2 regions of the Gracilibacillus xinjiangensis genome follow, and region 1 is predicted to be linked to the other one. Evidence: a T-box and tRNA genes for the amino acid it is inferred to sense, from the RefSeq annotation. Region 1 holds a T-box; the other holds one or more tRNA genes.
What was found. The T-box of region 1 lies ahead of glyQ (glycine--tRNA ligase subunit alpha). A T-box ahead of a tRNA ligase gene usually reads a tRNA of that ligase, here a tRNA-Gly.
Positions count from the first base shown of each region.

Region 2: it has a tRNA-Gly gene. The T-box ahead of glyQ (glycine--tRNA ligase subunit alpha) is inferred to sense a tRNA for this amino acid. The anticodon was not compared.

Region 1 covers NZ_JBHSDT010000008.1:550,953-567,747, forward strand. The annotation lists gene ACFOY7_RS13940 (16S rRNA (uracil(1498)-N(3))-methyltransferase) at 1-210, shown strand, start outside; gene mtaB (tRNA (N(6)-L-threonylcarbamoyladenosine(37)-C(2))-methylthiotransferase MtaB) at 215-1,552, shown strand; gene deoC (deoxyribose-phosphate aldolase) at 1,639-2,313, shown strand; gene rpsU (30S ribosomal protein S21) at 2,432-2,608, shown strand; gene ACFOY7_RS13960 (GatB/YqeY domain-containing protein) at 2,626-3,072, shown strand; gene ACFOY7_RS13965 (NfeD family protein) at 3,392-4,675, shown strand; gene floA (flotillin-like protein FloA) at 4,695-5,690, shown strand; gene ACFOY7_RS13975 (hypothetical protein) at 5,757-6,218, shown strand; gene yqfC (sporulation protein YqfC) at 6,515-6,826, shown strand; gene yqfD (sporulation protein YqfD) at 6,827-8,056, shown strand; gene ACFOY7_RS13990 (PhoH family protein) at 8,059-9,009, shown strand; gene ACFOY7_RS13995 (HD family phosphohydrolase) at 9,129-11,261, shown strand; gene ybeY (rRNA maturation RNase YbeY) at 11,263-11,727, shown strand; gene ACFOY7_RS14005 (diacylglycerol kinase family protein) at 11,705-12,076, shown strand; gene era (GTPase Era) at 12,198-13,103, shown strand; gene ACFOY7_RS14015 (YqzL family protein) at 13,163-13,375, shown strand; gene recO (DNA repair protein RecO) at 13,388-14,149, shown strand; T-box leader at 14,200-14,376, shown strand; gene glyQ (glycine--tRNA ligase subunit alpha) at 14,459-15,352, shown strand; gene glyS (glycine--tRNA ligase subunit beta) at 15,339-16,795, shown strand, end outside.
Region 2 covers NZ_JBHSDT010000008.1:308,070-324,864, reverse strand. The annotation lists gene lon (endopeptidase La) at 1-445, opposite strand, end outside; gene clpX (ATP-dependent protease ATP-binding subunit ClpX) at 801-2,078, opposite strand; gene tig (trigger factor) at 2,415-3,701, opposite strand; gene ACFOY7_RS12790 (histidine phosphatase family protein) at 4,062-4,646, opposite strand; gene ACFOY7_RS12785 (hypothetical protein) at 4,792-4,962, opposite strand; gene ACFOY7_RS12780 (hypothetical protein) at 5,080-5,505, shown strand; gene ACFOY7_RS12775 (hypothetical protein) at 5,549-6,523, opposite strand; gene ACFOY7_RS12770 (methyl-accepting chemotaxis protein) at 6,717-8,684, opposite strand; tRNA gene ACFOY7_RS12765 (tRNA-Gly) at 9,155-9,228, shown strand; tRNA gene ACFOY7_RS12760 (tRNA-Arg) at 9,230-9,303, shown strand; gene ACFOY7_RS12755 (hypothetical protein) at 9,627-9,863, shown strand; gene ACFOY7_RS12750 (metallophosphoesterase family protein) at 10,026-10,559, opposite strand; gene ACFOY7_RS12745 (XTP/dITP diphosphatase) at 10,580-11,173, opposite strand; gene rph (ribonuclease PH) at 11,189-11,932, opposite strand; gene ACFOY7_RS12735 (GerMN domain-containing protein) at 12,075-13,229, opposite strand; gene racE (glutamate racemase) at 13,415-14,236, opposite strand; gene ACFOY7_RS12725 (MarR family winged helix-turn-helix transcriptional regulator) at 14,249-14,698, opposite strand; gene ACFOY7_RS12720 (potassium/proton antiporter) at 14,738-16,201, opposite strand; gene ACFOY7_RS12715 (class I SAM-dependent methyltransferase) at 16,350-16,795, opposite strand, start outside.

The sequences.
Region 1 (16,795 bases):
AAATTACATGATTATTTTGCAAAAATAAATGAAGGCGACAGTGTATTCGTCTGTATTGGACCTGAGGGAGGATTTTCCTTAAATGAAGTTGAGCAGCTACTGGCTGCTTCTTTTCAAGCGATCAGACTTGGTCCAAGAATTCTGCGTACAGAAACAGCACCGCTTTACGTCTTATCTAGCTTATCTTACTACTTTGAAGAAATGAGGTGATCAAATGCCTACAGTTGCATTTCATACATTAGGTTGTAAAGTAAATCACTATGAAACAGAAGGTATTTGGCAAAAATTTAAAAATAAAGGTTATGAACGTGTAGAGTTCGATCACCATGCAGATGTTTATGTTATTAACACATGTACAGTAACAAATACTGGTGATAAAAAGAGCAGGCAAGTTATCCGAAGGGCGATCAGAAGTAATCCAGAGGGGATCGTATGTGTAACTGGATGTTATGCGCAAACATCTCCAGGTGAAATTATGGAGATACCAGGTGTTGATATCGTTGTCGGCACACAAGATCGCGGCAAAATGATTCAATATATTGAAGAGCATCAAGAACACCGTCAGCCGATTAATGGCGTTTCTAACATTATGAAAAACCGTGTGTTTGAAGAAATGGATGTACCGGCATTTACTGACAGAACACGTGCATCACTAAAAATTCAAGAAGGATGTAATAATTTCTGTACTTTCTGTATAATTCCATGGTCAAGAGGTTTATTACGTTCAAGAGAACCCGAAAATGTGTTGAAGCAAGCACAACAGCTTGTCGATGCAGGCTATAAAGAAGTTGTCCTTACAGGTATCCATACAGCTGGTTACGGCGAAGATATGAAGGACTATAATTTTGCTCAACTATTAAGAGACTTAGAGTCAAAAGTAGATGGACTAAAACGAATTCGTATTTCTTCAATTGAAGCTAGTCAAATTACTGATGAAGTTATTGAAGTCTTGGATCAATCGGAAAAAGTTGTTCCACATCTTCATATTCCATTACAGGCAGGTTCTGATACAGTGTTAGAACGAATGCGCCGGAAGTATTCGACGGATTTTTACCGCAAACGTGTGGAGAAGATTCAGCAAGCACTGCCAAAATTAGCAATCACCTCAGACGTTATTGTTGGTTTCCCTGGTGAAACTGATGAGGAATTCAAGGAAACCGTAGACTTTATCAAAGAAATTGGCTATTCAGAATTGCACGTATTCCCATTCTCCAGACGAACAGGAACACCTGCTGCCAGAATGGATAACCAAGTAGATGAAGATGTCAAAAATGAGCGTGTTCAACAATTAATTAATCTATCTAATGAACAAGCGTTAGCTTATGCTAAACAATTTGAAGATCAAGTGATTGAAGTGATTCCTGAGGAAACAGCTGATGAAGAGAATCCTCACATGTTAGTGGGTTACTCTGATAACTATTTAAAAGTGAAGTTTGAAGGAACGCAAGATATGATTGGCGAGATTGTTCGAGTGAAAATTACCAATGCAGGTTATCCGTACAATGAAGGGAAATTTGTCCGTGTAATGGATGATCTAGCATTACAAGTCTGATTTTAAGGGCCACAGTCTACACTGTGGTTTTTCTTTGCTACTCGTGCTATTCTTGCAGTAGAAATTTATTAAAAGGAGTGAAAAGAATGAATAAAAAATATCTAGCAAAAGCTATTGACCATACGTTATTAAAGCCAGACGCGAATAAAGAGCAAATTGACCGTATTTTAAATGAAGCTAAAGAGTACGGATTTGCTTCCGTATGCATCAATCCGCAATGGGTAAAACACGCTTATGGTGTCTTAAAAGATACTGATGTAAAAGTTTGTACAGTAATTGGTTTTCCGCTTGGAGCTACTTCATCGGAAACAAAAGCTTTTGAAACAAAACAAGCAATACAAGATGGGGCGAAGGAAATAGATATGGTCATCGCAATAGGTTCCTTAAAATCTGGTGATGATGATTATGTTGAAAAAGACATTAGATCGGTAGTCAAAGCTGCTGGAGATAACGCAATCGTGAAAGTAATTATCGAAACAACATTATTAACAGATGATGAAAAGATTCGCGCATGTCGTCTAGCTCAAAATGCCGGGGCTGATTTTGTGAAAACATCGACAGGTTTTGCTGGTGGTGGAGCAACTGTAGCTGATGTTAAATTAATGTTTGAGACAGTTGGTCCGGACCTAGAAGTTAAAGCATCTGGCGGTGTGAAAGACTTAGACACAATGCAGCAAATGCTAGAAGCAGGTGCCACAAGAATTGGTGCAAGTGCAGGTATTTCTATTATAAATGGACTGGAAACTGACACAGATTATTAAAGAATGCATAAAACTGTTGACCTAGAATAATTCGTATATTATAATTGCATGGAGACATATGTATGGTTACATATGTCAGATTAATTTTGTTGTATGCTTCGGAGGGAGGGAAATTAGCATGTCTAACACAACTCGCGTTCGTAAAAACGAGTCACTTGAAGATGCTCTTCGTCGCTTTAAACGTAGTGTATCAAAGTCTGGTACACTATCTGAATATCGTAAGCGTGAATTTTATGAAAAACCTAGTGTTCGCCGTAAGAAGAAATCTGAGGCAGCTAGAAAGCGTAAATTTTAAAGAGGGTGTAGTGAATAATGGCAATCATTGAACTTTTGAACCAGGATATGAAACAGGCGATGAAGGACAAAGATAAAGTAAAACTTGGTGTAATTAGAATGGTCAAAGCATCGATACAAAATGAAGCCATTAAATTGAAGAAAGATGCATTGTCAGAAGAAGAAGAATTAACTGTTTTAGCCCGAGAGCTGAAACAAAGAAAAGATTCCCTCCACGAATTTAAAGAAGCTGGACGCGAAGATCTTGTAAGCAAGTTAGAAGAAGAAATTAAAGTCATACAAGCTTATATGCCGGAACAATTATCTGATGAAGAATTAGAGCAAATAGTTGTTCAAACGATCGAAGAAGTTCAAGCAGAATCAAAAAAAGATATGGGAAAAGTGATGAGTGCTCTTATGCCAAAGGTAAAAGGAAAGGCAGAAGGTGCAAGAGTGAACCAATTCGTTCAAAAACATTTACAGTAAATGAAAAGAATAGATTGATTCCTTTACTATCACAATATAATATAAAAACCCTTAGCACTCGCTAAGGGTTTTTATTATCCGTTAAACTGCCAATATTTATTCGGGGAAGTTAGGCAAGGATGAATTTGGTGTAGATTAAAAATCACTTCAAACATTTCCTTTATTACCTTCATTATGATAAACTATTCTCAGCAGAAAAAAATGAAACCTAATTCTTTTTTATCCGTATACCTTATTGTACATAAAATTAATATAGAAAGGAGGGGAATAAGTGCAAATTGTGATCAAAAATTCACTTATTTTGTTAGGTCTTCTCCTTATGACAGCCCTTCTATTTCTCCCGACAAGTACCACTGTTCATGCAGAGCAAGGGGATGGAAAGCTTGTATATGTTATTCCAATTGAAAATACTGTGGAGCGCGGTTTAGAGGCATTTATTCGCAGAACAACAAAGGAAGCAATGGAAGCAAATGCTAACCACATCATTTTTGAAATCAATACACCAGGCGGCCGTGTTGATGCTGCTGAGAATATTGGGGAGATATTACAAGACTTGGAGATTGAAACATCTTCTTTTATTACTGTTAAAGCATTGTCGGCAGGGTCATATATTGCGTTAAATACGGATAATATCTATATGAAGCCACAAGCAAGTATGGGAGCAAGCGGTGTTATTACATCTGATGGGAATGCTGCCGAAAAAAAGGCTCAATCTGCTTGGATTACGAGTATGAAGAGTGCAGCAAGCTCCAAAGGACGAGATCCATTATACGCAGAAGCAATGGCTAATCCTGATGTCGATTTGCCGGAATATGGGGCACCTGAAGGTGATTTCCTAACATTAGGACCTGACTCTGCAGTAGAAGTAGGTTATGCTGAGGCTATTGCTGACCATCGAACAGAACTCTTAACTATGTTATCACTGTCTGAAGCAGAAGTAGTCGAATTAGAACCGACTGCTGCTGAAGGAATCGCACGGTTATTAACAGATCCAGTAGTAGTTCCAATTCTACTTTCTCTTGCAAGTATAGGATTAGTTGTCGAGTTATATTCACCTGGATTTGGTATACCTGGTTCGATTGGTATTGTCTCATTAATCTTATATTTTTACGGGCATATTGTTGCTGGTTTAGCAGGATATGAGGCAATTGTGCTTTTGGTATTAGGGTTTGTTTTGATCATTGTTGAAATATTTGCCCCTGGAGGAATTATCGGCTTCATTGGTGTAGGAGCAATAGTAGCTGCTTTATTTATGTCAACGAATGATGCTGGTCATATGACAATGAGTATTGCTATTGCTCTTATTTCAGCCATAATTGTTTCTATTATCCTATTCAAAACAATAGGGTTAGAGAAAGGGTTTTTACGCCATATTATTTTAAACGATGCTACATCCACTGAGAAGGGGTATGTATCGACAATTAATCGAACTGATCTCCTTGAGCAAAAAGGAGTGACTGTTACCCCATTAAGACCATCAGGAACTGCTGAATTTGGATCTGAGCGGTTAGATGTCGTGTCTGAGGGTGGTTATATTAACGTGAACCAGGCTGTAGAAATTATTAAGGTGGAAGGATCACGTATAGTAGTTAGAGAAATTTAAATAATTAGGAGGAAGAATTATGCCAACAGATTTTGAAGGATTGTTTCCGATTATATTAATTGGGCTAATTGTTATCGTAGTTGCAGTACTATTTACATTTATCCCAGTAATGCTATGGATTAGTGCCTTAGCAGCAGGAGTTAGAGTAAGTATCTTCACATTAATTGGGATGCGACTAAGAAGGGTAGTGCCGTCACGAGTAATTAATCCATTAATTAAGGCACATAAAGCTGGTATTGATGTAACTACAAATCAATTGGAGAGCCACTTTTTAGCAGGTGGTAATGTTGACCGTGTAGTAAATGCACTTATAGCTGCACAAAGAGCGAATATTGAGTTAAGCTTCGAACGTTGTGCCGCGATTGATTTAGCAGGACGTGACGTTTTAGAGGCAGTTCAAATGAGTGTTAACCCGAAAGTAATCGAAACACCATTTATTGCAGGTATCTCAATGGATGGTATTGAGGTGAAAGCAAAAGCGAGAATTACTGTTCGAGCAAATATCGACAGATTAGTCGGTGGTGCTGGTGAGGATACAATCATTGCCCGTGTTGGGGAAGGAGTAGTAAGTACAATTGGTAGTGCAAAAGCCCATACAGAGGTACTTGAAAACCCTGATTCAATCTCTCATAATGTTTTAGACCGTGGTCTAGATGCTGGTACTGCCTTTGAAATTCTTTCAATTGATATTGCTGATGTAGATATCGGTAAAAACATTGGTGCCATTCTGCAAACAGATCAAGCAGAAGCAGATAAAAATATCGCTCAGGCGAAAGCCGAAGAGCGACGTGCAATGGCGGTTGCCCAAGAGCAGGAAATGGTTGCCAAAGTTCAGGAAATGCGTGCGAAGGTGGTTGAGGCAGAGGCAGAAGTTCCACAAGCACTTGCTGAAGCATTACGGTCAGGCAAAATGGGTGTAATGGATTATATGAATTATAAAAACATTGATGCTGATACGGATATGCGTGATGCCATCGGTAAACTTAGTGAATCTGATGAAGATGAAGAGAAGTAATGCTAAAATGAACGAACAAAAATCCTGGCAGCAAATCTCTTTTATTTGCTAGAAAGGAAGAGTACTATGGAAGATTTATTAGGTTTTCTTATACCAATCATTGGTGTTATTCTTTGGATAACGGGAATGTTTAATTCTAAAAATGAAGAAGATCAATCTAAGCCAAAACCTGTTAGAAAGTTTCCTCAGACAAATACTAATGACACTGGACAGGTAAACCATGAACCTGATCCAACCAAAGAGATGCAGCCTGCTTATGCTGAAGATATAGATCAAACAAGTTTCCAGGATCAGAAAAAGCAGCAAATGGAGCGTTTGAAACAAAGCATTCAAAGGTCAGAATCTATTACAAAGAAGCAACAGGAAATGTTAGATAATTCACCGATTCTCAAAGGGAAAAAGCAAGTGAATAAGAAACAGCCAGAATTATCGATCAAAAACAATTTAACCAGAAAAGGCGTAGCCCAGGGAATTATCATGGCAGAAGTCCTTGGAAAACCCCGTGCATACAAAAAAAGATCTTATTAATAATTTGACCGCAGATCAAAATCTGCGGTCTTTTGTATTTCAAATTCTCTGCTCAATGGTTTCTACATATACAGTAATGTGTTTCCTTCAATTGCACTCACTAATGTTCTAATATAGCAAGTTCAAGATTATCGCTGAGTCAAAAGAATTTTTTATATTTGTAAGTTAATGAAAACAGAATCAGTAAACGTATACCCATATGCTACAATTATCATTTATTGAATATCTTGGCTTTGTTTTTCTGGCATATACCCCTTGTCTTGGTCATACAATGTTGGAGAAGGGGGCGAAGTCTGTTGGCACAATGGAAAGAAAAACTAACCAGAATGATAACAAAAACATTTGATCTTCCTTCTGAAGTTATGCTGGAGCTCCCCCGAATTACAATGATTGGCTCCATTCATTTTTATATAGAAAACCATCAAGGCTTAGTCATTTTTCAGACAGATGAATTACTACTGAAAGTACACCAAGGCTATGTGCGAATCAATGGTTCTGATTTTGTTTTAAAAATGATGGTAGGTCAGGAAATCTTATTAGAAGGAAAAATAAAGGATATAACCTTTCATGATGAAAGTGTTAAAACCGAAATCGGAGGGAAAGGTTAAATGTTTTATAAAAAGAAAAATTGGTTCTCGGGAACAATAACAATTAAAGTAATTGGAGACTATCCAGAGTTATTTTTTGATTTATGTACAAGGAATGGAATTCATGTATGGGATATAAAAAAAATGGACCGTACTACCTGTGTAGGGGATATTGATCTTAAGGACTTATCAAAATTAAGAAAGATAAAAAGAAAAACAATTCATAAAATCTACTTTGAAGCAAAACAAGGATTTCCTTTTTTATTAAAACATACGTTATATCAAAAACCACTTCTGATTGGATTTATGATAGCAGTGTGTTTTATTTTTTTATTATCGAATATGGTTTGGAGGGTAAATGTTGTCGGTCTGGATGAAGAATTAGAAAATAAAGTTTTTGAACAATTAGACAGTTATGGTGTATCACCAGGGAATTTTCAATGGAATATTGAATCACCAGGCGATATCCAGAACCAGCTAATCAAAGATATTCCGGAATTATTGTGGATTGGTGTAACGAAAAATGGGACAGCCTATCATCTAGAAGGGGTAGAGAAAACGCGAGTTGATATAGAGGAAGAGGGGGTTCCAGGCCATCTTGTTGCAACAAAAGAAGGGGTAATTGTTGATATATACGCAGAAAAAGGACAACCACTAGTCAAAGTAAACGATGTGGTAGAAAAAGGGGATATACTAATATCTGCCTACTTGAATGATAAGGAGGTCGAAGGGGATGAAGAAAAAGAAGAAAAGAAAGAAACCGATAAGCAATCGCCCCTTATCGCTAAAGGGGAAGTGATTGCAAAGGTGTGGTATCGAAGTACCATTACAATCCCTGTAAAAGATAGTTATGATGTCCTGACAGGTGAAAGTTCTGTTAAACATTACTTTAATGTATTTGATTTCTTGATACCGGTTTGGAATTTCCGAAACCCTAGCTATAAAGAGGTACAAATGGAAACGGAAGAAAAGGAGTTTTATTTTCTTAACTGGAAGCTGCCTGTCAGTTATGTAAAACAAACAATTTTAGAAAAAGAAGAAATTCTAGAAGAAAGAACTATTGAAGCAGCTAAATCGTTGGCTAAAGAACAAGCAGTTCGAAGGCTAAAACAAATGATTCCATTAAATGCAAAAATAGAAGATGAAAAAGTTTTGCACGAAAGGGAAGAGAATGGTAAAGTAAAATTAACCATATATTATACTGTATTAGAAGATATAACGAAGCGACAACCATTAACTCAAGGAGACTGATTATGCCAGAAGATTTAAAAGTTATTGATCTACAATTAGAAAATGCAAATGAAGGACTAGATTTATTCGGTACAGAGGATAGACATTTAAAACAATTAGAAGAACAGTTAGCTGTATCCATTGTTTCCAGAGGGGAACAGATTAGTGTTTCAGGTAGCGATTCAGATATAATTATCGTTGATGAAGTATTAAATGGTTTACTTACCATTATTCGTAAAGGAATTCCTATCTCTGAGCGTGATGTTATTTATGCGGTTGAGTTGGCGAAAAGAGGAAAGATTGACCAGCTAGCAACATTATTTGAAGACGAAATTACAAAAACAGCAAAAGGGAAATCCATTCGTGTAAAGACTTTAGGTCAACGTAATTACTTACAGGCTTTAAAACAGAATGATCTTGTTTTTGGTATTGGACCGGCCGGAACCGGAAAAACCTATTTAGCTGTTGTTATGGCTATACAAGCATTAAAAAGCGGGAAAGTAAAACGCATAATTTTAACAAGACCTGCAGTGGAAGCTGGTGAAAGTTTAGGTTTTCTGCCAGGTGATCTGAAAGAAAAAGTTGATCCGTATTTGCGCCCATTGTACGATGCATTACATGATGTGCTGGGAACTGAACATACAATGCGATTAATTGAGCGCGGGACAATTGAAATCGCGCCATTAGCATATATGAGGGGCCGAACACTAGATGATGCGTTTGTTATATTGGATGAAGCACAAAATACAACAGCCGCACAAATGAAGATGTTTCTAACACGGCTAGGTTTCGGATCAAAAATGGTTATTACAGGTGATGTAACACAAATCGATTTACCGAAAGGTGTTTATTCTGGGTTAGTTGAAGCAAAAGATAAGTTAGGTAATATGAAGGGGATTAGCTTCGTTCATTTATCACAAGCAGATGTTGTGAGACATCCAATAGTTCAAAAAATCATTGAAGCATATGAATAATTATATAAATTGAGATAAGGACACTGGTTCATACTATAAAAGGCACTGCACTATGTAACTTGGTGATAAAGCCGGTTTTTGTAAAATTGAACCTTGTCTTTAAAAAATGAGGGATTGTAATGAACAAAGATCGTATCATCCAAAAATTAACACACTACTTCCGCCATGATTGGTTGCGTTACCTGATGACAGCCGTATTATGTACTGTCATTTTTTTCTCATTGACATATACAAATGTATATATGGAAACATATGATATTGAGAAATTTTCGACAGCTAAGGAAGCGATACGATCCCCTATTACAATCGAAAATACAAAGGAAACGGAAAGAAGAATCAGAGAGGCTGTTCAGTCTGTAGAAGACCATTATGAAATCTCATCAAATGTAACAGAGGAACAAGTAATGGCAGTTAACGAGATTTTTGAAGTAATAGAGAAGATTGAATCAGAAGATTTAAAGGAAGTATTGTCCAAGACGACAGTAACCGTGAACGATAAGGTAGCCTATTTGAAACAATTAGTCGAAGAAGATTCGGTGAGAGAAATGAATTCTGCTGTTTTTATTGCATTGTTTGAAGCAGAAGCAAGTGACCGTTTACTGGCAAAAGAATTACTAACATCTTCCTTATATGACGCTTTTCACACAGGGATAAAAGTGGAAGAGGAACAGCAGGTTATTAGCAGCATTGAGCAAAAATTAAGCTATTCAACACTGGATTATTCATTTGTTCAATCGCTAAAACCACTGATAGAATATGGAGTTGAACCAAATTCCTTTTTCTCGGCTGATCAAACAAATGAAGCACAAAAACAAGCCAGAGAAGGGGTTGAACCTGTGCTCATCAGAGCCGGTGAACTAATCGTAGAAGAAGGACAAGTAATCACTAATGAGTTATATGAAGAATTAGAGATTACTGGGTTGTTGAATGAGAAAAGAAACATCTTTCCGCTAATTGGTCTATTAATTCTAATGTTACTGTTAGGAATGGTGGTTTTTTTAGAACTCAATCATACAAGCAATTCTTCCTATACAACCAGAAAATTAGTGGCGATAATTGTGATGAGTGGAGTAATTGTCGGTGTAATGAAAGTAATCAGTTTTTACGTCACAACAGTTAACCCTTTATATTTTATTACACCAATTGCCACTGTATCCATGTTATTAAAGATACTAATTAAAGAAAGAATGGCCATTGTGTTTTCGATTATTTATGCAGTTGTGGGCAGTGTAGTATTTAATGCGAATATTCCAGGACTGCTTAATATGGAAGTTGGAATCTATTTTCTGATTACACAGTTAGTTAGTATTTATTTCTTGGCAATAGTGAAAGATAAAGCTGCTATTGTTAAAACAGGAGTGGGCGTTGCCTTGATGAACGCCATTACTGTATACCTATTTTTATTATTATCATTCGAGAAATATGACTGGTCTGACTATTTATTGTTTGGCAGTTATGGATTTTTATCAGCAATTATTGCAACAGTATTAACTGTCGGCATGCTTCCCTTCTTTGAATCAGGGCTGGGTATATTATCTGATTCCAAATTATTAACATTATCCAGTCCAAATCAGCCTTTATTGCGAAAGTTATTAATTGAAGCACCTGGAACCTACCATCATAGTATTATGGTAGCCAATTTGAGTGAAGCTTCATGTGAGGCGATTGGCGCTAACGGATTATTAGCACGAGTTGCTGCATATTATCATGACCTTGGTAAAACAGTCAGACCACACTATTTCATTGAAAACCAAATGGGAATGAAGAATCCTCATGACTATTTGGATCCATATCAAAGTGCTGACATTATTTTGCAACATCCGATAGATGGAGCAAACTTATTAAAAAAAGAAAAGCTCCCTCAGGAAATTATAGACATTGCATTACAGCACCATGGTACAACATTGCTTAAGTATTTTTATTACAAAGCAAAAGATAAGAATGACAATGTAAAAGAAGAGGATTTTAGATATGCCGGTCCTAAGCCTGCTACAAAAGAGGCAGCTGTTGTTTCTATTTGTGATTCGATTGAAGCTGCAGTCAGATCTTTGTCTAATCCTGACCAGAAAGAGATTGAGAAAATCGTCTCTTCTATTTTCCAGGACCGTATGTTAGATGGTCAGTTAAATGATAGCACACTAACTTTCATGGAGTTAGAACAAATGAAAAATGTGATATGTGAAACATTAAAAGGAATATACCATTCAAGAATTCAATACCCTAAAACAGAAAACATGAAGGAGGCTAAGTAGTATGGAAATTGATTTTATTGATGAAACGAATAAAATTTCTAGTGATCAGATCGAGCAGATAGAGGATTTATTATTATATGCGGCCAAGGCGGAATCTGTGTCAGGTTTAGCAGAGCTTTCCGTCACATTTGTTGATAATACAGAAATTCAGCACTTGAACAAACAATATAGAGATTTAGATAAACCGACAGATGTCTTATCATTCGCATTAGAAGAAGAGAGTGAAGGTGAAATGGCGATAGCAGGAGAGGAAATACCTGTTATTCTTGGAGATATTATTATCTCTATCGATAAAGCGGAAGAACAAGCTAAAGATTACAATCACTCATTGTCAAGAGAACTTGGCTTTTTGGCATTGCATGGCTTTTTACATTTGCTAGGTTACGACCATATGGAAGAAGCAGATGAAAAAAAGATGTTTGGCAGACAAGAGGAGATCTTAAATGGCTTCGGATTATCGAGATAAAGGACGCTTTTATTTCGGGTTTAAATATGCATGGAACGGGTTATTATATGCAATAAAAAGCGAAAGAAATGTGAAAATACATTTGATTGCAATGATCATTGTTTTTATTCTTGGTATATTAACAAAGCTATCTTCGATTGAGTGGGCGGTTCTTTGTTTAACATGCAGTGCCGTAATAAGTATGGAAGTACTGAACACAGCGGTAGAAACTGCTTTAAATTACCTGGAACCAAACAAAAAAGCAGCAATCGGCCTTGCAAAGGATCTTGCAGCGGGAGCAGTTTTAGTTACAGCCATATTTGCTGTTATTATTGGCTGTTTTATCTTTCTTCCTCACTGGATAGATTAATTTTAGCAAATTATCATATATGTAAAAACATTACCACTAGTTTTGTCGAAAGTATGAAATGGAGTAAATTTTATTGTATGATATACATATACAAAGCAACATGAAAAACGGAGGAACATCAATGGAAAAAACATTTAAATCAGGATTTGTAGCAATTATTGGCAGACCAAATGTAGGAAAGTCTACTTTTATGAATCGAGTAATCGGACAAAAAATAGCAATCATGAGTGATAAAGCACAAACAACGAGAAATAAAATACAGGGTGTCTATACGGATAATGATAAGCAAATTGTGTTTATCGATACACCTGGTATTCATAAACCGAAACATAAACTTGGGGATTTTATGGTAAAAATCGCTGAGAATACGTTAAATGAAGTTGATGCCATAATGTTTATGATTAATGCAGATGAAGGTTACGGACGTGGTGATCAGTATATTATTGATCGGCTTCAATCAAATAAGACACCAGTTTTCTTAGTTATCAATAAAATTGATCTTGTAACACCTGATGAATTATTGCCGCTTATACAGCAATATAAGGACAAGTATCCGTTTCAGGAAATTCTCCCAATTTCTGCACTAGAAGGAAATAATGTGGAACATCTGATGGATGTTTTTACAGATTTCTTACCAGAAGGTCCTCAATTCTATCCGGATGATCAAATTACAGACCATCCTGAACGTTTTATTATCTCAGAATTAATAAGAGAAAAAGTTCTTCACTTAACAAGGGAAGAGATACCCCATTCAGTTGCTGTAGTTATTGACCAGATAAGTAATAGAGGCGAGAATGATAAATTGCTTGTACAGGCAAGTATCATTGTTGAGCGAAAGTCTCAAAAAGGAATCATTATTGGCAAACAGGGACAAATGCTAAAGGAAATTGGCAAAAGAGCACGCCAGGATATTGAAGGATTACTCGGTTCCAAAGTATTTCTTGAATTGTGGGTAAAAGTACAAGAAAATTGGCGAAATAAACCCCATCATTTATATGAACTTGGCTTTAAGCAAGACGAATACTAGGTTGTTTCTGTGTCAGCATTCGCCAAACACCATACATGGTAAATATTATTACTAATTGAATGACTGTTTTGGGTTATTCTATTAATGAGCACAATGAAAGACAACCAAAAGGAAAGGTGAGGTTTGTTGTGATCGATGTACCATGGAAAATTTTCAGTCAAACGGGTAATATAGAAGCGTATTTGTGGATGAAACAAATTGAACTAGATGAAACCACGGAAACAGACCAGGAATCCTTAGATGATTCATTATTAGAAGACACACATTTTTAAACTAGAAAGGGAATGGTGAAACTTGTGTTTGAAAAAGTGGAAGGCTTTATCTTAAGAACACAAGATTATGGGGAAACACATAAAATTGTCACATTACTAACACCAACAATGGGGAAAGTTGGAGCAATAGCACGAGGAGCAAAAAAAACCAAAAGTAGAATGGCTGCTGTTACGCAGCCTTTTATTCATGGCTCTTTTTTAATTCAACCGGGAACGAACCTAGCAACAATTCAACAAGGGGAAGTTATTCATTCTTTTCGAAAAATTCGTGAGGATATTTTTCTAACGGCATATGCTAGTTACTTAGCAGAATTAACTGATAAAGTCCTGGACCCGAAAAAATATGATCCTGTCCATTATAAGCAATTATTGCAAACATTAGAATGGCTGGAACAAAATAAAGATCCGGAAATCCTTACAATGATTTATGAATGGAAAATGTATCAAGCAGCAGGTATCGCACCAGTTGTGGACCATTGTGTTAACTGTGGCAGAAAAGAGAATTTGGCATACTTCTCTATACAAGAAGGCGGTGTCCTTTGCCAACCATGTCATAACAAAGATACTTATGCTTTTTTTCTGAATGAAAATTTGTATAAGCTGCTTTGGCTACTTTCGTGGGTTGATTTAGAGCGGATTGGTAATATTTCAGTTAGAGAGGAAAATAAACGTCTATTAAAGCAACTCATGGATCAATACTATGAAAGGTATGGCGGATATTTCTTAAAGTCCAAGCGCTTCTTAAAGCAAATGGATATGCTGCGAGATAGTTAAAGGTTGACAATAAAATAGATATCTCGTATTATTTAGTAATAAATTAAACATTGTCTGTATTGATAGAGAGTAGTACTAAAATGGCATCCATTTGAAGCGAATCTAGGACGGTGCAAGCTAGATATTGGAACTTTTAGGAAGGAACTCTGGAGCAGTTATTTTTAAAGTGGTTATCTCTTTATAAGAGATAACAAATAGGGTGGAACCGCGGGCAACCCGTCCCTATGCTTTATCATCAAATATGATAAGCATAGGGACGGGTTTTCATGTGGGGAAAACTAATCTAACTTACATTGGAGGGAATTAGTAATGAATATACAAGAAATGATTTTAACATTACAGAAACATTGGTCAGACCAAAATTGTATCTTAATGCAAGCATACGATGTGGAAAAAGGTGCAGGTACCATGTCACCAATGACCTTACTTCGCAGCTTAGGTCCAGAACCCTGGAATGTTGCATATGTGGAACCATCAAGAAGACCGGCAGATGGACGTTACGGGCAAAATCCTAATCGTCTCTATCAGCACCATCAATTTCAGGTAATCATGAAGCCATCACCTAGTAACATCCAGGAATTATATTTACAATCATTAGAGAAATTAGGAATTAACCCGAACGAACATGATATTCGTTTTGTCGAAGATAACTGGGAAAATCCGACACTAGGTGCAGCTGGATTAGGTTGGGAAGTATGGCTTGACGGAATGGAAATTACTCAATTCACTTATTTTCAGCAAATCGGCGGTTTAGAAGCCAAACCAGTTGCTGTTGAAATCACTTATGGTATTGAGCGTCTCGCTTCTTATATCCAAGATAAAGAAAATGTATTTGAGTTAGAGTGGACAAATGGAGTTACAGTTGGAGATATTTTTTATCAACCGGAATTTGAACATTCTACATATACATTTGAGGAATCAGATACGGACATGCTTTTTAACCTGTTCACAACATATGAAGAAGAAGCAAAACGAATCATGAATAAAGGCCTTGTTTTTCCAGCATATGATTATGTATTGAAGTGTTCTCATACTTTTAATTTGCTTGATGCCAAAGGTGTTATTTCTGTAACTGAACGTACTGGATATATTGGAAGAGTTAGAAATTTAGCAAGAGAAATCGCCAAATTATATGTAGCAGAACGAGAAAGACTGGGATTTCCAATGTTGAAAGGAGAGAATAACGTAAATGACAACAACTAATGTTTTATTTGAAGTTGGGCTAGAGGAAATGCCTGCACGTTTTATGAATCATACAGAAACACAATTAAAAGAAAAAACAAAAGCATGGTTAAATGATTTGCACTTAAATTATGACCAGATTACAACATATATTACACCAAGAAGATTTGCAGTAGTTATAAAGAATCTGGAATCTAAACAAGCAGACCAAGAAGAGGAAGTTAAAGGACCTGCAGAGAAAATCGCAAAAGACGAAGATGGCAATTGGTCTAAAGCTGCGATAGGCTTTTCAAAAGGGCAAGGTAAAGATGTAAATGATATTTATTTCAAGGATATAAATGGAACGAGTTATATCTTTGTAAAGAAATTTACCGAAGGAAAGAGGGTAGAAGAACTGTTACCAGAATTTAAGGAGATTATCTTAAACCTTCACTTTCCAAAGAATATGCGTTGGGCTGATCAAAACTTAAGATTTATTAGGCCAATTAAATGGATTGTTGCAATAAATAATGACAATGTAATACCATTTGAAATTACAGGTGTTAAGACAGGACAGGTAACATATGGACACCGATTCTTAGGTGGTGAGGTTGTTATAAACGACCCATTGCAATATGAAAAGCTCTTAGAAAGAGAGTATGTGATTGCAGATGCGAATAAACGTGAACAAATAATTGTGAATGGCATCAAGGAATTAGAAAAAGATAAAGGATGGGTAATACCGATTGACAAAGATTTATTAAATGAGGTAAAACATCTCGTCGAATTTCCAACAGTATTCTGCGGAACATATAATAAAACCTTCTTAGAGATACCGAAAGAGGTTTTGATTACCTCAATGAAGGAACATCAGAGATATTTTCCTGTTCAAAATAAACATGGCGATCTGCATCCATTTTTCGTTGCGGTCCGTAACGGTACATCTGAACATATTGATACAGTATCCCGAGGTAACGAGAAAGTTTTACGAGCAAGATTACAGGATGCTCAGTTCTTTTATGATGAAGATCAAAAACTTCCAATTGAAAGGAATCTAGAGCAACTGTCCCGTATGGTTTTTCAGGAAAAGTTGGGAACTATTGCCGATAAAGTAGAACGAGTAACAAAGATTGCTTCGATTGTTTCAACCTATTTAGGGCTCAATAATCAAGATAAGGACAAAGTGATAAGGGCGGCAGAAATATGCAAATTTGATCTTGTAACAAATATGGTGACAGAATTTACCGAACTCCAAGGTGTTATGGGGCGTAAATATGCTGAAATATTTGGAGAAGATAAAGAAGTTGCTAGAGCAATTGAAGAGCATTATATGCCCAAAAATGCAAATGCTGAATTACCTGAATCCATTGTAGGAGCAGTAGTAAGTATTGCTGACAAACTTGATACAATTGTGGGATGTTTTACTGTTGGATTAATTCCAAGCGGTTCTCAGGATCCTTATGCTCTTAGAAGACAAGCCTTGGG
Region 2 (16,795 bases), 240 kb from region 1:
CTTTCGTAACTTTTTTAGAAATTCGGGAGTAATTTTCAAATTGTTCAAGTAATGACCGCTTTAGAGCTTCTTCTTCTTGAAAGTTCTCATGCTCATCCTCTAGCATTTCTACTTCGACAAAGAATTGTTTTTTCTTATTTATAAACTTTTCAATGTTTGCACGCTGTAAACCTTCGACTAATACACGCATTGTGCCATTTGGTAGCTTTAGCATTTGGTTTACTTTCGCAATTGTCCCTATATTATGGATATCCTCTGCATTCGGCTCATCAATTGCACTTTCTTTTTGTGCCGCCAAGAAGATTTTTTGATCATTCATCATTGCCTTTTCTAATGATTGAATGGATTTCTCTCGTCCTACATCTAAATGTATGACCATCCCTGGGAAAACAATCAATCCTCTTAATGGCAATAATGGTATATGTATAAAGTTTGATTCTGACATTTGGCACCTCCAACAAAATTACTAGCAGTTCTTTTAAGATGCATATTTTATACTATAATATGAGTAAAGTTATTACTATAATAGTAAGGCGCACGGCTGATCTTTATCCCAATTTCAGGAAAGCTCTTTAACAATAAAGAATCCATAATTCATTGTTACTTAAAAGCTGCTTCTCTATTCTAATAAGTTTAAAGAAAATCCTGTTCTTTGTAAATATTAAAATTTGCATCATTATTTATATATTTACCAAAAACGATTGATAAAAACACACTTTTGTTATTTATTTATAAAACACACCATGCTTATAGTGTAAAAGAACCCCTTGTTGCAAACAAGGGATTCTTTTACTCGTTCATTATGCACTTTCTTTTGGCGATTGTTTTCCATCATCGATAACTGATCCATCATTATGGATTAATTTCGGACGACCATTCTCATTGATAACCGTTTCTTTTGTAACGACACATTTTTGAATATCATCACGAGAAGGCAGTTCAAACATAACGTCTAACATGATTCCCTCAAGGATGGAGCGTAAACCGCGGGCCCCTGTCTGACGTTCAATTGCTTTCTTCGCAATCTCTTTCAGCGCTTCTTCATCAAATTCCAGTTCAACGCCATCCATATCAAACAATTTGTTATATTGCTTTACTAAAGCATTTTTTGGTTTTGTTAATATTTCTACTAATGCAGATTCATCAAGCGGTTCTAGACTTCCAATAACCGGTAGACGACCGATAAATTCTGGAATTAATCCAAAGCGTAATAAATCTTCTGGTAACACTTTAGATAAAAGTGTTGCTTTGTCTAATTCCTGATTATCAGCTTCTGCACCGAAACCAATTACTTTTTTCCCTAGTCGGCGTTTAATAATTTGTTCTATTCCATCAAATGCTCCACCACAAATAAATAAAATATTTGTTGTATCAATTTGAATGAATTCCTGATGAGGATGTTTTCTTCCACCTTGTGGAGGCACACTAGCTACTGTACCTTCCAGAATTTTCAATAGTGCTTGTTGAACACCTTCACCAGATACATCTCTTGTTATTGAAGGGTTTTCTGATTTACGTGCAACTTTATCGATCTCATCAATGTAAATAATCCCTTTTTCTGCCTTCTCCACATCGTAATCAGCTGCCTGAATTAGTTTTAATAAGATGTTTTCCACATCTTCCCCAACATATCCAGCTTCTGTAAGTGAAGTTGCATCTGCAATGGCAAATGGAACATTCAAGATACGTGCCAATGTTTGTGCAAGCAATGTCTTACCACTACCTGTTGGTCCAATCATAGCAATATTACTTTTCGATAGTTCTACTTCGTCTTTTGCCTTCGGCGTGTTAATACGTTTATAGTGGTTGTACACGGCAACTGCTAGATTTTTCTTTGCTTTGTCCTGGCCGATCACATAATCATCTAATATGTCACAAATTTCTTGCGGTTTTGGAATGTCTTTGTATTCTACTTCTTCATCCGTTCCTAATTCCTCTTCCACAATTTCTGTACATAACTCGATACATTCATCACATATATAAACGCCCGGTCCAGCAACTAATTTACGGACCTGGTCTTGACTTTTTCCACAGAATGAACATTTTAATTGACCTTTTTCTTCATTAAACTTATACATGCCATTCACCCCTTGTTCAAAAATATCAATATTTCTCGATATGGTGGCATTCCCTTATCTTTAGCCCATCATATCAAATTGTAACAAAATAAAAAAGCAAAACACCTTTTTATCGTTCCAAAGTTATGTTGTTATAGCTTATCAGCCTTTTATGTAAATTACAAATGGTTCGGTTTGAAACAACCATGTAAATATAATATGTAGTATATGTATTATAATGTGATTCTATTTCAAAACGCAAAAATTTTACTATTGCATGTACGAAATTCAGCTAACTTTACTTATATGTGTGAGAAAACAAGGCGCGTTACTCGCGCCTTGTTTTCTCTTTGTTGTTTATTTTGTTTTGCTATTGTCAACAAGGACATCAATTGCTTTTCTGAATTTTAAATCGTCTTTTAAGCCAGCAGTGTTTCCGCCAAGTGCCTGTTTAATTTGGTCAAGTTCCATTTTGTACGTAGAAGCCATTGACTCTAATTCTTTTTCAACATCTTCCTCGGTTACTTCTACATTCTCAGCAGATGCAATTGCTTCTAATGTCAAGTTTGTTTTCACACGTTTGCCAGCATCTTCTTTCATTTGCTCTTTCAACGCATTTTCATCTTGACCTGAGAATTGGAAGTACATGTCAAGTGTCATACCTTGCATTTGCAGTCTTTGCTCAAATTCCTGAAGCATACGATCTAATTCTGATTGTACCATAGCTTCCGGGATTTCTACTTCTGCATTATCAGATGCTTGCTGGATTAAAGCTTCACGCTTGTTGTTATCTGCTTCTGTTTCCTTTTGCTCTTGCAGACGTTTTTTTGTTTTCTCTTTTAATTCATCTAAAGATTCCACTTCATCATCCACGTCTTTAGCAAATTCATCATCTAACTCCGGTAATTCTTTTGCTTTAATTTCGTGAATTTTCACTTTAAATGTTGCCTCTTTACCAGCTAGATCTTCTGCATGGTATTCTTCAGGGAAAGTTACATTCACATCCGTTTCTTCTCCAGCTTTTTTACCAACAAGTTGTTCTTCAAAACCTGGAATGAAAGAACCAGAACCGATTTCTAATGAATGATTTTCACCTTTTCCGCCTTCAAATGCCACATCATCAACAAATCCTTCAAAGTCGATTACAGCTGTATCACCATTCTCTACTTCGCCTTCTTCTTTGACAACTAACTCTGCCTGGCGTTCTTGTAGCTGTTTTAATTCATTCTCTACATCTTCATCTGTTACTTCCGTGCTTTCTTCTTCTACTTCTAGTCCTTTGTACTCACCTAATTTCACTTCAGGCTTAACAGTAACTTTTGCAGTGAAGATAAGATTTTTTCCTTTTTCAATTTGTTCGATATCTACTTCCGGCTGATCCACTGGCTCAATTCCAGTTTCTTCAACAGCGTTAGTATATTCTACTGGCAGAATGATATCTACTGCATCTTGATAAAGTGATTCTACACCAAAGCGTTTTTCAAATAATCCACGAGGCATTTTTCCTTTACGGAAGCCCGGAACTTGTACTTGTTTTACAACTTTCTTAAAAGCTTGATCTAGTGCTTTATCAAATTTGTCTGCGTCCACTTCAATAGTAAGTACGCCGACATTACCTTCTTGTTTCTCCCATTTTGCTGTCATTCAATTTCCCTCCAACATAAATAAATCTGTATATTTGACGTTCATTCAATAAACACTCTATAATAGACCGAACGCAAATTGCAACCATCTTATTATAACATAAAAGTGCATGCTTTCAATAATAATGTAGGCATAACTGATTTATTGTGATTTGATTACTACATGGAATTTACTATATAGATAGAGAAAATGCAAGTGATTATAAAATCCTATATCTTCGATCCGAACTGTTTGTCGCTTTCTGTCATAATTTCAGTTATTTTCATCCTGTTTTTATGGTTAGAAGATAACTCAGCTGTGATGGTTAAATGAACAAAAAGCGAAAGACTTTGTCGATCAGCCCTTCGCTTCATTATTTCTTTACACGTTTTTTATTCCTGATAAATGATCAATTACATTGTAATTATGTATCTTCCATTTCTCTTCTGCATATTCAATATTATTAAGGCATGCGTTCATTAGTAATGTTTTTCCTGCACCAATTTCTCCCTCAGAAAAAATCGATAAAATGGCATTAATGACAGCACCGTGAGCAACAAGCAATATTTTTTTCCCCGGATAAGTTTGCTGAATCCGAGCCATACCTTTTAACACTCTTTCATTAAGTGCAGTTCTCGTTTCTTGATTTGGGTAATTCCCGTCAGGAAACCTGTGTTTTCTTTCCTCAACGGTCAATCCTTCAGCCTCGCCAAAGGATCGCTCAGCAAAATCATTCATCTCTATTAATGGTAATTGTAATGCTTCATTAATAATTTCAGCCGTTTTTTTCGCTCTGCTCAGTGGGCTTGTGATTAATACGTCCCAACTGTCAGCTTGTAAATGATCGCGGCATTCTCTCGCTTGCTGTTTCCCACTTTCATTTAATGGAATATCGGTTGCTCCCTGTATTCTCCCAGCGGCATTCCAATCTGTTTCACCATGTCTTACTAAACAAACTGTCGTCATCTCGACCCACTCCCTAATTTAATTTTTGCACCACATAGGTGACTGCTTTTGTTTTTAATAATACAGATTTGCTATCTCTAATTATATTATACTCCAGAAACTTCACTTCTTTCTTCCATACACGCCATCCCGGCCAGCTCCGGCTTCAAGATCGAGAAACATATGGCTGATTAATCCCCTTAAGAAGTGGTACTAACTCTATAACTGTTTTAACAGGCCTGTGCAACCATGAACCTTGTTCAAATAACTTATTTTTATCATAACAATAATCATGATATTGCTTCTCGGATGCACGTATTGTCTCTAAACGCCCCATATTGTTCCTCCTTAGACCGATTTTCTAATGAATTGGACTGAAAATGCAACAATTAATTGAAACCAATGGTACACGTTTCGCGTATATATAAGAAGAAAATACGATGGAGGTATGAAAATGAGTGACATCATGAACCTATTAGAAGAAGTAAGCAAAAGTACTGAAAACCTCGATATTAACAAAATAGAAAAAATTATCACTAAATTAGAACAATTCAGTGATGAGTGTATGAAATGCAAGAAATTATTAGCAGACATAGAAAATCAATTAAAAATTATGCAAATAGATGCAACGGGTGATGAAGTGAGAGACTTTCAACAAACCTTTTCACAGGCAAAATCCCATCTGATGAAACAACATAAATGTATCACCAGCGGCTATTACCTAGCCACATATATGGCATTAGGCACAAGTCTTGGTGTGGTTTTTGGCTTAACATTATTTGATAACATCGGTCTAGGTATTCCTATCGGTATAGGGATCGGTTTAGGGATTGGCTCACTCATGGATGAGGATGCGAAGAAAAAAGGATTAGTTATTTAATAGTGCTGCTTGACCGAAGAAGATCGGCAAGCAACATCTATTATTATATCTCAAGAATCGACCCATATAAAGCTTCTGACATTTCAATCATCTTTATGTAGTGCTCTTTTACATTACTAAAATCACGGAATTCTTCCTCAAATTGAAAGCTTTGATTCACATAATATTCTAAGGTTTCTGCAAATAATGAATAATTCTCTTCTTGAGGCAAAAATGGTGTGTAAACATAGGCAAACCTCTGTAAAATGAATTGGATCATTTGGAAACTAGTTGGATCATTCTGTTGCAAGTGATCTAAGTGTTGGTAGATGCCTTCAAAGAATGTAATAGGAATCACTTCTGCTTTATGTAAGTCAATTGTCTCTTCTACTTTGAATTTCTCAATATGTATGTTACCAGTTAAGTTATTATTAACATAGTACTCTAATATCGCTGTCTTAACAACAGGGTGTATATCTTCCTTTACCAACATTTCTTTTAAGAGAGGTATGTCTTTCTGGCCCCCCAGATAAAGTAAGCGCTTCACCATGTACCATTGCTGGCGATCATTCTTCTGCTCAATCGCTTCCTTCAATTTTTGAAGCACTTCCTGGTTTGTCTGTATATCCACTTGCTGCTGTAATTCTTTACTAAGCTGATACATCTGATTTAATTGTCCACTAATAGGTGAGGGTACCTCTTCTTCCAGTACATCCTCGATTAAATACATGACTTGATGATATTTACTAGCTTGAAACAGTAATGTTGCATATATATGTATGTAAGAATAATAATGATTATCTTTCTTTGATATGAGCCGTTCACACAGTTCTTCCGCTTCTTCTTCCATATTAAGCTCCATCATACAAATTAATTTACCTGTTAATACTTCTGGAGATTCTACACCATTTTCAGTCAACTTTTGGAAATATTGAAATGCTGTTTGGAAGTCACTGCCTTCCATTGCTAATTTCGCTTCATGTTCTAAGTCATTTTTCCATTTTGGGAAAATAATTATCTTCTCTTTTTCTTCCTGCATTGTTTCACCTACCTTTTACTATCATATTATTACTATTATAGATTTAATAGCAGAAAGACTCAAGTGGATTCCTATGTTTGTTTTATTTTGATACGGAAGCTATATTTCTATACCCCAAAAAACAATAAAGTATTCAATTTATTCCACTATCGTTAACAAAAAAACTACACCTGCTGATGTAGTTTTCCTGTTATTACACTTGATACCCCTCTACAATACTCTCTAACTCTTTTGACATTTTTTCAAGCCCTTTGACCGTATCTAGTATATTACCAATGGATTGACTCGTTTCCGAAGCTGATGCAGAAGTTTCTTCCACCCCTGCTGCAGATTGTTCTGAGATTGCTGCAATATTCTCTATTGAACTGGATATTTTTTCATTATTTCCAACAATATGATGGAAGTTACTGGATATATTTTCAATATTGTTGATCATAGTATATACAGAGTTCTGAATCTGTTGAAAACTCTTCCCCGTTTCTCCAATCTGCTCTGTTCCTTGAACAAGCTGATCAGAACCGTCTGTCAATGACCTTGCAACAACAGAAGCTTCTGCTTGCAGCTGTTGCAGAATAACTGTCACTTCATCAATTGATCGTGAAACCTGTTCAGATAATTTTCGGACCTCGTCTGCTACAACTGCGAATCCTTTTCCTTCTTCCCCTGCTCTGGCAGCCTCAATTGCAGCATTTAGTGCCAATAGATTCGTTTGTTCTGCTATATTTTGTATCACATGAATAATTGTTGTAATTTCCTTTGTTTGATTCTCTAACCCTTTTACTTGTGAAACTGTTTGCTGAATGTCTTCATTCGTTTGTTTAATCTGGGTAATAGAATGTTGCATTAACTCACTGCCACTATGGGTGATTCCTTTTAATTGTTCTGCAGACTGAAACAACTTTTCTCCACTGTCACTTGCAAGCTTAATTTTATTGGAAAATTGATTCATCTGTTCCGCAATTTGGGCAGTAGTGTCTGCTTGTACCTCTGTTCCATTCGCTATTTCATCCATCGTTACAGCAATCTGTTCACTGCTGACGTTTATTTCATCAAAGGCTTGCTTCATTTCTACTGTTTCCTTCCGAACATAATGAGACGTTTGCTGAACCTTTTCAATCATTGCTCGCAGTGTATCCTGTGTATGTATAACAGCATTTACTAAAACACCTATCTCATCCGGGCTGATTTTTCCTGACCAATCGTTTTTTAAATTCCCATTCGCAATCTCTGACATTATTTCAGTGACTTTCATAATTGGTTTTGTAAAGCGATCACTTACTAACCATGCAACAATTCCAATAACCAGGATGATGATTAGACCTATTATTAGTATACTTTGCAGAATTTCTTTATTAATGTCCGTAAAGAAACTTACATCCTCTATTATTTCTATCACACCAACTACATTCGCATTAGCAGGATCGAATAATGGTAAGTAATATTTCCATTTGTCCTTATTATTGTTTGTGACTTCTTTACCTTCAAATGCTTCAGCGACACTCTCCTGTGCTGCTGTACTTAGATTACCGTCATTCCCTGCAGATGATAGAATAACTTCTTTCTCTTTATTGATAATTGTTATCTCAACACCTTCAAGTGAACTGGTTATCTCATTTACAACTTCTGGCTTTAATCCTGTTTGTAATGTCCCAATCACTTCATCATTTGAAATAATTGGTACAAAGGCTCTTATCGTCATCCCGCTATTCCCTGATTCAAAACCAACATTTGCTTCCTGGTTTAATGCTGATTGAATCGCTTGTTTATCACTTTTGTTATCACCGAATTCTTCTGGATTATGTCCACGATAGTAAACCGTGCCATCTGCATCTCCAAATTCAAATACATTCCAGTCATGTTCTCTTTGTAATCTTTCGAATACTGGTGTAACGGACTCATGTAAGTTATCACGGTCCTTGTTAGCGAAGGCCTCTATTAATTCTTCACTTGATGCATATAATTTGGTTATGTCAAGTAATTCATTCATCTCTGATTGCAACTGGTTTTCGATCAGCATTTTCGATTCTAGTTGGCTTTTTGACATTACATTTGTAAAGCTGTCATTCGTCTTGGAGATCACTAACCAACTGATTAGTATTGCTGGCACGATTGCTAACAATAAAAAAAGCAAAAATAATTTCGATTTTATCGACTTTCTCAAAAAACTTCCCCCTCAAATTGCCCCGCCGACCACTTTAATTGTCAGCAGAATTTTTTATCTAAGATGGAATTATATCACATTGGCAAATAGGGAGGTAATTAAAAGGAGTTCATTCTAAAATCAATCACTTATTAGAAAAGAAATAAATTATGTTATAATAATTATATAAATCAATTGTGAGGTGAACACTAAGGTACTCTTTCTTAGTCATTATGAATTTCTCTAAAATCACTTACCTTTTTATCCTGTTAGTTGGGTTTGCAATCGGTATTTATCAAAGTTTTTCTAATACTTTTACTTTAACGGTGATGGCTCTGTTGATTATTGTTCTGACAGGCTTTATTTGTAAGGATTTCTACATCAAAATAAAGAAAAGCAAAAAAGAATAATTTTTTTGTGAAATTGTGTTGACATTCGGCACATTACTTTATATAATATTACTTGTCCGTTAAAAAAGTACATAACCAAATGCGGGTGTAGTTTAGTGGTAAAACCTCAGCCTTCCAAGCTGATGTCGAGAGTTCGATTCTCTTCACCCGCTCCATGTCCCAGTAGCTCAGCTGGATAGAGCAACAGACTTCTAATCTGTAGGTCGGGCGTTCGAATCGCTCCTGGGACGTAGTCAAAAACCTTGAAGTGTCCATCATTTCAAGGTTTTTTTATTTTATAAAAATTATTCGGGCGTACCACAATGGTGAATTCCCCAAATGTTCTGTTCGATCATTCAACTCTAAACTCTATTATAATTCTTGGATAGCAATTATGCTTCCATTAACTTTATCGGCAGACTACAAACAATCTTTCCGGGTAATCTCTTACTATTTTTCTATATATGTTAATATTAATAGGAATAATTTGTTACTTATAAAAACATTACATACTTCAGGAATACTAAAGCAGCATTAAATCATCCAAGCAAGGGAGAGTATTATCTAGGAAGATGTGGGAAATTTTATTGGGGACATCCTTTCTAAAATTCTGGAATTTATCTTTGTGGCTTTTTTCTGGTTGTTTGATAAACTGGCTGCTTTTCTTGTGAAAAGCGGTATAGTTGAGAGTGAGACAACAGCACAAGTAATATCGATTAGTATTGTTTGTTTCATCTATCTTGTATTAAATGGGATATTCATAAGTCCCAAGCGAATTGTTGGCGGGTCAATGTATGAATCGGAAGGATAGGATGAATGACATGCAATAATTTATTCAAGGTACAGGCAGTAGATGAGAGCTACCACCCAAATATGTATTGCATATGGACTGACTATTTCATATTCAAACTTGGATCAATTGTTTTTTATAAGGTATACCGTTTCCATATAAATGAAAAACACAGCAGGCAACCTATACCTGCTGTGTTTTTAATGATGTTTGATAAGTCAATGCACTGATTTCCTGTCCATCTTTTGTATAAAATTGAACAATTACATCAGATAGATCCCTATTCGCTGACAATATGGCATAAGAGCCGGGATGTTGAGACCTTGGGAGACGAATACTGCCAGGATTGATAAACAGCTTATTCTCCGCTTTTTCTGCCCCAGCAATGTGCGAATGACCAAAGCATACAACATTTGCTCCAACTTCATCCCCGCGGTACGAAATCGGTTGTAATGTGAATTTTATTTGATGCATGTGACCATGAGCAACAAAAAAATGCAAGTTATCAACAGTAAAATCAATTTCTTCTGGCAGATTATCATCATTGTCCATATTCCCCTTAACAACGTTCATGCCAGATAATTCTTCGCTGCTATGTAGTAATTCAGAGTCACCACAATGGATCATTGCTTCGACCTCATGTTGATGGCGTTCCTTTATTTCTAACAATTCGCTTTCCCAGCCATGACTGTCACTGATGATGAGAACTTTAGGCATTTGGTTCCACTCCCTTCTTTCTATTGCTCCTTTAGCCAATTTATCAATTGATCTAATGCTTTTCTGCGATGGCTTATTTTATTTTTCTCTGCCGGAGACATTTCAGCCATTGTATGGTCACTGCCTATTGGGAAAAATATCGGGTCATAACCAAAGCCATTTTCGCCAATCGGCTCTTGGCCAATTGTCCCTTCACATTCACCACGTTTAAAAACCGTCTTTTCACCAGGTTGGGCAACGGCTAATACACAAACAAACCGGGCTGTCCGTTTGTGATCAGGAACACCCTTTAACTCTGCCAATACCTTCTGAAGGTTAGCTTGATCATCCTTTTTCTCCCCTGCATATCTCGCAGAATACACACCCGGCTCACCATTTAGTGCGTCCACTTCTAATCCAGAATCATCAGCAATTACAGCAATGCCAAACTTTTCGCAAATGGCCTCCGCTTTGATTGCAGCATTTTCTTCGAAAGTTGTACCAGTTTCTTCAATATCTTCTATATCTTCAGGTAAATCTAAAAGAGATGTAACCTTTATATTCAATGGAGTAAAGAGTGCTTCAAAGTCTTTCATTTTCCCGCGGTTTTTCGTTGCAATAATTATCTCTTTCATCTTTAGAAAAACTCCCTATTTGATCTCTAATTTATCTGCATATGGGGCTATCGCATCTTTTTGGATTTGCACAATCTCATTCAGACCACCTTCAGCAAGCTCTAACATCTTCATTAGCTGTTGTCTCGAAAAAGTCGCTTCTTCACCGGTACCCTGGAGCTCAACAAATTCACCTTTACCTGTCATCACAATATTCATATCAACAGCTGCAATGGAATCCTCTGCATATTCCAGATCCAATATTTCGGTACCATCTGGCAAAACGCCAACAGATATAGCAGCTAAGTAATCGGTAATCGGCAATTTCTTTAATACATCTTTATCAACCAATTTTCCAAATGCATGAACCATTGCGACAAATGCCCCAGTAATTGATGCAGTTCTGGTTCCACCATCTGCTTGAATGACATCACAATCAATCCAAACGGTTCGTTCTCCAATTGCATCCAAATCAACGACTGCACGTAAAGAACGACCGATAAGACGTTGAATTTCCATTGTTCTTCCGGATACTTTCCCTTTTGATGACTCACGAATATTTCTTGTTTCTGTTGCACGCGGCAACATAGCATACTCTGCTGTTATCCAGCCTTTTCCAGTTCCACGCATAAATGGTGGTACTCTATCCTCAACACTTGCATTACAGATCACCTTCGTGTCACCAACTGTGATTAAAACAGACCCTTCTGCATGTTTCGTAAAGTCTGTTACCATTTCAATCTTTCTTAACTCATTCACTGCTCTCCCTGATTCTCGCATCATACTTCCTCCTAACATTCCTTCTAATCTTAACATATTTTGCATAACTGTTTAAGTTTCATACATAGAAAAATCACCCCATACGATAAAAAGTATGGGGCGATTCAGGAAATACACTTTCTAACTCTTATTACTCGAACAATTAAATACTATCTGTAGGTACAACCATTTCTTTTGAAACGGGTGCCGTATAAGGTTGTCCACTTTCATTCACAACTTGTTCATGGTTTTCAACAGATACTTCCACTGCTTCAATTCCTTCTTGTTCTGTTAATGTTAATACAAGGGATCTCATCACTTCGTCAGCTAATATACTTTTTTCACTATTTGTCAAGATATTTTCATTAAAAGTCAGGGAAAGGGTTCCATCCTGCATCACCGGCGCTTGTGTAAGGTGTGATCCTGTGTTGATATAATTTTGTAGTGGTAAATCAAAGCTTGGTCCATTTAGTAATGCTTGTACAATAGATTCATATTCATTTATCTTATCTTTCTCAACATGTTGTGTGATTGGTACGTAATAAACCGATTCATCTTCCGCTTGCATTGGAAAGTAAAGCGTAGTCGCTTCACTTTCCATTAGGTCAATTCCTTCTGACTGATGAACATTAATTCCATTTTCCCGTGAGTAACCTTGGGAAACCGGTGTTCCATTAACAGGCATCTCATTTTGCTCCACACCATTTATCCATAATTTAATTCGTTCCACATTTTCAAATTGAGTCAATGTATAAGTCATTGCCTCCAATATCTGTTGTTCTTCTTCTGGCTGGTATGTTTGGAAATCTTCCGATACATTTACAACTAATGTACCGTTTGGTTCCAAGTTCAAGTCCATTATCTCTGTCCCTGCTGGTAATACTGCTTCAAATCCTGTTGGCAGCATTCCTGTTACCGGACCATCTTTTACTAAGTATTCTAACACTTGTTTTGCTACTTCTTTAGATGCAGGGGTAGGTAATTCTACTTCATATGGAACGACAAGTCCATTATTATCTAAGAGATAAAGCACACGGGATACTGTGTCTGAAGAATTCATTGGATCCTCGCCTTCAGAATCTCCTTCACTATCGTCCTCTTCTACACCATCTTCGATTCCTTCTTCTATTTCTTCTTCCCCATCAGCTCCTGTTAATTCATCAGAAATAGTATCCAAATCCTCTGTTAATGTTGTTTCTTCAGGTGGTGCATCCAGCTGCTCTAACGTCTGTTCACCTTGAAACACTCCACAACCTGTCAATAATAACATGCTTACTAAAAGTATTCCTATCAGCTTTTTTGTGAAATCGATTTTCATAACCGATACCTCCTACGATGGTTTGTACTACTATGTATACGAGCTCTCGTAAGAAATAGAACAAAAAAGAGTGGAAGAAATTATGGAAAAGAACACCAGCCAATTACTACCATAAGAATACACTTATGTGAAGTAACAGACCCGCAAAAACAACAAAAAATTGCGCGATAAAAAAAGCATGGGAATTATTTCTCCATGCTTTTCACTTGAGTTAATTGTATTTTGTTCACTGCTTCAATTTTTTGTTCGAGCCATCGGGAAGCGATCTGTTCAAAAATAATCGGATCACCTGTTGTATAAAATTGATGCTCTGCTGCTTTATCGCCTGTATAAAATGTCTTCTTAAATCCTAAAATGGTACTTACTTCACGTGCAGTTTCTTCACCGGAAGATATAATTGCAACAGTTGATCCCATTACTTCCTGAACTAATTCTCTAATCATTGGATAATGAGTGCAACCTAAAATTAACGTATCCATTTGCTTATGTTGCTTTAAAGGTTCTAATGACTCTTCCACAATTTGATATGCTTCCTCACCTGAAATAAGCCCCCTTTCAACTAGTGGGACAAATCGAGGACATGCTAAACCATGAACAGTAATGCCTGCATTAATATGTCTAAGGGAAGCAGGATAGGCTTCACTGGCTATCGTGCCTTCTGTCCCTATTACACCAATATTGTACGTTCTCGTATTCGCAATAGCAGCTCTTGCTCCTGGTTGAATAACGCCAACAACTGGTATATCTAACTGTTCTCTTAGTATGTGCAACGTATAAGCTGTTGCTGTGTTACATGCTATTACTAGCATTTTAATATTTTTTTCCAATAAAAAATTTACCATTTCCCATGTGTATTGGACCACTTCTTCTTTAGGTCTCGGACCATATGGGCATCTCTCGGTGTCTCCTAAGTAAATAATTGATTCTTTTGGCAGCTGGCGCATCAATTCACTTGCAACCGTTAAACCACCAACCCCTGAATCAATAACGCCAATCGGTTGATTCATTTTATCGCCTCTTTAATTCTTGTTCTCTTTCATTTCGTAGTGCAATATATGCAATAGTCGGGACAAGTCTTTAATGTCTTCTTCCTTCACATTTGTTAAGACCTTTCCCAAATACTCTCTCCGCTTTTCAACAACCTCTTTAATAATTTCTTTGCCTTCATCTAATAAATGTATGCGCACAACTCGTCTGTCTTTCGAATCTTTCACCCGTTTCACAATGTTATTCTTTTCCATTCGATCAACTAAATCAGTTGTTGTGCTAAACGCTAAATGAATTTTCTGTGATAGCTCTCCTAATGTTAAGTCACCATGTTCTAACAGCATTTGTAAGGCAATAAACTGAGGTGCAGTAATCGGATAATTATGCAATATTTCCCGCCCTTGCTGTTTAATTATTCCAGCAATATAGCGCAATTCTCTTTCAACATCCGCAATTGTATCTTTTGACGTATCCTTTGACAAGATTTAACCTCCCCCTTTTTATAAAATAAATCGATTGAACTATTTTAGCAGTTGGTTTAACTGATGTTCCGAACCTTTATGGACAAGAATATATAACACGTCTCCTTCTTTAATATCTGTATCACCTGCAGGGGCCACCACCTGGTTATTTCGGATAACTGCATTAACTGTTGCTCTGTTTGGAAATGTGATATCTTTTAACTTTTTTCCGATTAATTCACTAGCTGATGGCACTTCAAATTCAACCATTTCCACATTCGATCTGCCTAAGGAAACAAGCTCGAGTGAATGCTTCACTTGCCTCTTCTCTGGGCCTAACAAGTTGAGGGATGCAGCTACATTCGTAATCGTTGATCCTTGAACTAATGCAGAAAGTAACACAACGAAAAAGACCACATTAAAGAACAATTGACTATTTTCCAGCCCTAACAATACGGGAAATAATGCCAACACGATCGGAACAGCCCCTCTTAATCCTGCCCATGACAAGAAAATATTCTCTTTCACGGAAAAACGGAAAAAATATAAGGAAAGAAATGTTGCAACAGGCCTTGCTACAAACATTAATACTAAAGATATCAACAAACCATTCCATAGCACAGATGTAGTAAATAATGTAGAAGGAAATACGAATAACCCTAGAAGAATAAACATGGTAATCTGGGCCATCCACCCAAATCCTTCATTAAAACGAAGAATGGAATGTCTATAGGTTAAGTCTGAGTTACCAATAACAAGTGCAGCGATATAAACCGCCAGAAAACCACTTGCACTAACAAGTGTTGCCAAACTGTAGGTGATAAAGGCAAAAGCTAAGGCAAGCAACGGATAAAGGCCGCTTGAATCAAGGTTAATTCGGTTGATAGAAAGTGTCGCAAGTTTCCCTACAAGGAATCCTATAATTAAACCCGCACCCATTTGCCAAAAAAAGCTAAAAATGAGCCCACCTATTGCCAGATCATCTATGAGCATTAATTGGATCATCGATAATGTTAAAAATACAGCCATCGGGTCATTCGTCCCGGACTCTGCTTCTAATGTTGATTGTAATTTTTCTTTGATGTTCTTCCCTTTTAATACCGCAAACACTGCTGCTGCATCAGTCGAGCCAACTATAGAACCAATTAACATTGCCTCAAGCCATGTGATATCGAATATTAATTTAGCAGTAACACCAATAATTCCTGAAGTAATCAAAACACCAAGTGTTGCCAATGTAAGTGCTGGTGCCATTACTGGTTTTATTGTTGCCCATTTTGTCTGAATCCCACCTTCAAACAAAATAATAATTAATGCAACCATACCAATTAGCTGAGCAATGTTCGCACTGTCAAAATAAATGTAACCAAGACCATCACTACCGATAACCATGCCAAGTATAATAAACAGAACTAATGATGGTACTCCAAGACGATTAGAAAATTTCGTAACAATTATACTGATTACTAGGATTAATGCTGCCAGCAATATAAATTGATCAGCTTCCTTTATGACATCAAGCATCTAGTAGCCCCCTATAGTTCTCTCTACTATAATAATAACGAAAATTATCCGTTTTAGCATCTTTTTTAATTAAGAATGGTTTTAATCAATTTGCCATCACTTGTTTTTTAGTGAATAAAAAAGAACACTTTCAATAAAGAAGTGCTCACTAACCTGATAGTTTACGAAAACTAAAAATTATTGCTGGTGGTATTTCTATCCATTCAAATATATTGGTTGCTTCTTCTTGGAAAGTCGGCTCAGCTAAATTTTCAAGTACAAAACCATATTGAGAAAACATGTTGACATAGTACGATAACGGCCGATGAAACATCAAATGCGGGGATGGTTGACCATTAACTGCAATCGCTTCATATTGCTCCATTTTTATATAGTTGGATAATTGAACACTATGTGTTGTGATTTGTCGGCCTTTATCATCAATCGTTTCTGTCACTTTTCGAGCACCGGGAACTTGGAAGCAGGGATGTACAATCGAAAAAACAAATCTACCATTTGATTTTATTAACAGAGAGAGTGCTTTTATTAATGGTTCCACATGAGAGATATCCATTAACGCCATATTGGAAACCGCCTTATCATATGTATCAATAC